Regions from separate parts of the Erysipelatoclostridium sp. An15 genome, predicted to be linked through region 2. Evidence: a T-box and tRNA genes for the amino acid it is inferred to sense, from the RefSeq annotation. Region 2 holds a T-box; the other holds one or more tRNA genes.
The links. The T-box of region 2 lies ahead of lysS (lysine--tRNA ligase). A T-box ahead of a tRNA ligase gene usually reads a tRNA of that ligase, here a tRNA-Lys.

Region 1: it encodes a tRNA-Lys, which carries the amino acid that the T-box ahead of lysS (lysine--tRNA ligase) is inferred to sense. The anticodon was not compared.

The regions. Positions count from the first base shown of each region.
Region 1 is NZ_NFLA01000018.1:17,026-19,522, reverse strand. Features, by position in the region: gene B5E92_RS07370 (GNAT family N-acetyltransferase) at 1-689, shown strand, start outside; gene B5E92_RS07365 (low molecular weight protein-tyrosine-phosphatase) at 684-1,145, opposite strand; tRNA gene B5E92_RS07360 (tRNA-Lys) at 1,205-1,280, opposite strand; gene B5E92_RS07355 (hypothetical protein) at 1,446-2,312, shown strand; tRNA gene B5E92_RS07350 (tRNA-Asn) at 2,375-2,450, shown strand; tRNA gene B5E92_RS07345 (tRNA-Glu) at 2,454-2,497, shown strand, end outside.
Region 2 is NZ_NFLA01000009.1:1,929-4,425, forward strand. Features, by position in the region: gene lysS (lysine--tRNA ligase) at 1-1,007, opposite strand, end outside; T-box leader at 1,041-1,276, opposite strand; gene B5E92_RS04615 (helix-hairpin-helix domain-containing protein) at 1,320-1,565, opposite strand; gene B5E92_RS04620 (O-acetylhomoserine aminocarboxypropyltransferase/cysteine synthase family protein) at 1,690-2,497, opposite strand, start outside.

The DNA of each region.
Region 1 (2,497 bases), on a different contig from region 2:
ATAATTCTCGTAATCGTGGGATTGGCAGCTGGGCAATAAAAAATACATTAGCATTTGCTTTTGATACTTTAAAATTACATCGAGTAGAATTAGAAGTTTTCTCATTTAATCCACGAGCTATTCATAGTTATAAAAAAGCGGGATTTAAACAAGAGGGCATATTAAAAGATTCGATTAAAGATGGCGATAATTATGGTGATACTATTTTAATGGCTATTTTAGAAGATGATTGGAAAAATCAAAAACAGGAAATAGTTATAGATGAATATTCATATCGTTGTGGGGTAATGGATTGTTTTTGTGAAATGGTTAAAGCTGGTGTTAAAAAAATTGCCTTAGCACATCCTTTTAAAACAAAACAAGATCAAGATAGTTATTTAGGGTTTGTAGAAAAAATTACTAATCAGTATCACATTCGTTATTTTTTAGACGATGATCCTTTAATTACTGATTTGTTTGCAATGTCAATGAATCTAAATACTTATAATATTATTTTTTATCGAAACGATGAAGATATTAAAAAATATCAAGAATTAAAAGAAGAAAAAAGGCAGGCTTTAAAAAATAATAAATATGAACAAGTTAGAAACTCTTTAGCTTATCAATTTGGATATTTATTAGGATATAGTGATAAAACTATTGCAGAATATATTAAACAAAATAATGAAAAAGAAAAAGCAACACTATAAATTATGGTGTTGCTTTAAATATGTTAAAAAATCTAAACAACCTTCATAAACATCATCATAGGTAACATCAAAATTACCAGTATACCAAGGATCAGCAATATCACGAGGTTGTTTTGAAAAATCTAGTAAACGATATATTTTATTTTCTTTGTCATTACCGACAATTCTTAAAATGCCATTTACATTTCTAGTTTCCATTGCTATTAAATAATCATAATTTTTGTAATCCGATTTTTTTAATTGCATAGCGACTTTACCGCTAGTAGAAATATGATATTGTTGTAGTTTGTTTTGGGTTCCATAATGAACAGGAGAACCGACTTCACCACAAGTGCCGGCTGATTGAATAAAAAAATGATTACTTAAACCTTCTTTTTCAACTAAATCTTTAAAAACAAATTCTGCCATTGGAGAACGACATATATTCCCTAAACAGATAAATAAAATTTTAATCATATCATTACTCCTTGATTATATGAAAAAAGATGAACTCAGTTCATCTTGGATACTTAGAATGGTGACCCGCAGGCGATTCGAACGCCTGACCCTCTGATTAAAAGTCAGATGCTCTACCGACTGAGCTAGCGGGTCTTTTTTCAGTGCCTAAATAAAATAACATATTTTTTTTAATCTGTAAAGAGTTTTTTTAATATATTTGTAATTTATTGATATAATTTAAGAACTTTTGAGTGTTTCTATGGATTTCTACAATGTTTTATAAATAAATATGCTTAAATTCTATATGGGTGATATGTGATGAAGGGTAGATATTTATTAATAATAGCATTACTTTTGTTATGTGGTTGTCAAGATGCTGATGCTAAAAAAGTAACTAGCGCTAAAGAAAATGAAAAAGTATTAACAATTAAAAATGAGGTTTTGAAAAACAATCAGAATTTTAAAAATAATCAAGATGGGAAAAACAATTTGTTATTATTAATGGCAAATAGTGTTGATTATTATAATTATGTAAATGGTTCAATGGTACTGACAATGGATTATCAAGGACAAATGCAGCAGATAAAATATGATTTTCAAATTAATGTGCCTGATTATCATAGTTTTATTTATCAGGTTTCTTCTACTGGATTTAATGAGCAATGTTTTTTTAGAGATAGTGAAAAGATGTATTTTTATAATGGCAATATTGATGATTTAAAGAATAATGATTTGAGTGAATTGATAAAAGAGAAAAAAATGATCGTAGAACAAGTTAGTGCCAATAATAATTTGTTTAAATATCGGGATTTATCACTTCAAGAAAGAATTGATAATTTTAGTAGTACTCGGGTTGCAAATGATTTATATGGTGATGTTGCACCATATGTATTTCCAGAAGAAATTGCTTTATATCAGTTAGGAATGAAATATGATAATTATGATATTAAAGACAATACTGATTTTCTTGATCGAGAAGTATTTGTTGTTGAAGGGACTATTGATGATACGGTTTATAATAAGGGGACTATATCTTTATTTGTTGACAAACAAACGGGAATACTTTTAAAATATGAATATAAAACAGATGTAAGTATAGTAACAATGGAAATGGAACAGATAGCAATTGACCAAGATGAACAGGATGATTTTTATTTGGAATATATAAAAAATAAAAAAAATTAAAAAAATTGTAAAAAACACTTGCATCATACATTGGATAATGCTATTATAGTAGGGCACCAAGTGCTTGAATAGCTCAGTTGGTAGAGCAATCGGCTGTTAACCGATCGGTCGTAGGTTCGAGTCCTACTTCAAGCGCCATGTGGCCTGTTGGAGAAACGGTTAACTCACATGCCTTTCACGCATGC
Region 2 (2,497 bases):
ATATCTCCTGCAAAATCAATTCCTGTTTTTTCTTTTATTGCTTCTGTCATAGAAATACGTTTAAATCCAGGAGCTAAAGAAATTTTATGTCCTTTATATTCAATATCATATGTACCACAAACTTCATTAGCTGCATTAGAAATGATTCCTTCAGTTAAATCCATCATTCCTTCTAAGTCACTGAAAGCTTTATAAACTTCAATTGTTGTAAATTCTGGATTATGTGTTCTATCCATTCCCTCATTTCTAAATAAACGTCCAATTTCATAAACAGCATCCATACCACCAACAATTAATCTTTTTAAAGATAATTCAGTAGCAATACGTAAATAATAGTTCATATCTAATGTATTGTGATGAGTGATAAATGGACGAGCAGCTGCACCACCTAAAATAGGATTTAATACTGGTGTTTCTACTTCTACATATCCCTTACTATCTAAATAATGTTGAATTGAACGAATAATTTTAGGTCTTGTAAATGCGATTTTACGAGCATCTTCATTCATAATTAAATCAACATAGCGACGACGATAACGTTCTTCAACATCAGTTAAACCATGATATTTTTCTGGTAATGGGCGTAAAGCTTTTGTTAAGTGAGTATAGCTAGATACTTTAATTGAACATTCACCTGTATTAGTCATGAATACAATTCCTTTTACACCTACAATGTCTCCAATATCACCTTTTTTGATGATTTCATATACATCTTCACCAACAGTATCCTTACGGATATATAATTGGATTTGTCCATCACGATCTTGAATATGCATGAAACATACTTTACCTTTACGACGTTTAGTCATAATTCTTCCAGCAACGCTAACTTCAATAGCTAACTCTTCTAATTCTTCATGAGTTTTATCACCATATGTTTCTTTAATTTCTTTTGAATAAGCTGTTACATCAAATCTTTGACCAAATGGATCAATTCCTTTTTCTACTAATTCTTTTAACTTTTCGCGGCGAACTAATTCTTGTTCACTAAACTTTCTTTCTTCCATTTTCTCCTCCTAAAATATAAAAAGCTTCCATCCGCAAGGGACGAAAGCTATCGTGGTACCACCCTAATTCGTTAATAAGTCACCTTATTAACCTCATCAACTATCTAATAATAGTCTTGCCTGTAACGTGGCTCACGTTATCTAATCAATTTAAGTATCCTAGATACGGCTCCTAGTCTTTATTCATTGTACCATTCATTATCTCTTTCCACCAGCCGAGACTCTCTATAATTTCAAAATACAATTACTCCTCTATTCATCGCCTTTATTTATACGTTGTAATCTTAACTTATCTAATCTTGCTTGTCAATATCAATCTTTCCAATACCACCACTTTAATTTATCTGGATCAGGATTTTTGGTATTAGCATAATAAACAACCATTCGATACATATATAGCTGACAACGATCTACTTCTAAATCCCGTAACTCACATTCTTTTTGATACATCTTTTCAGGATCAGCACCTTTTAATGATTCAATTGTGTTATATCCAATTAAATTTAATGATGCTTCAGTTGCTTTACCAACATAAGGTATTTTTCTAAGTTCGCCCATATAATCACCTTCTATTTAATTGTAACATAAAAGCCACTTATAGTGGCTTTTAGTCAATAGAAATTTAAGGTTTTGGCAACTACATTAGTAGTATAACCATACATAAATTTTTTATACTCATTATTTAAATTTGTTTAAAAGCATTATCAAGATCTTCTATTAAATCACAAATGTGTTCTGTTCCAATTGATAATCTAATCGTATTTGGTTTAATTCCAGAATTCAACAATTCTTGTTCATTCATTTGTGAATGAGTTGTACTAGCAGGATGAATAACTAGCGATTTTACATCTGCGACATTGGCTAGTAAAGAAAAGATTTCTAAAGAATCAATAAACTTCTTAGCTTCTAAAGCACCACCTTTAATTTCAAAAGTAAAGATAGAACCAGCACCATTTTTAAAATAACGCTTATATAAATGATTGTATGAACTATCTTTTAATGATGGATGATTTACTTTTTCAACTAATGGATGATTATTTAAATAATCTACAATTTTTAAAGCATTTTCAACATGTCGCTCTACTCTTAGTGATAGTGTTTCTACTCCCTGTAATAACAAAAATGCATTAAATGGGGAAATAGCAGCACCAGTATCACGTAGATAAATAGCTCTTATTCTTGTAATATAGGCTTTATTGCCAGCAACCTCATCAAAAACCACATTATGATAACTAGCATCTGGTTTTGTTAATTGTGGAAATTTACCAGAAGCTCGCCAATCAAAATTACCTGAATCAACTATTATTCCACCTAAGGTCGTACCATGACCACCAATAAATTTAGTTGCTGAATGAACTACAATATCACACCCATGTTCAATTGGTCTAAATAAATATGGCGATGCAAATGTATTATCAACAATTAATGGTATTTTAAAATCATGAGCTATTTTAGCTACGGCTTCAATATCGATCAAACTAGAATTGGGA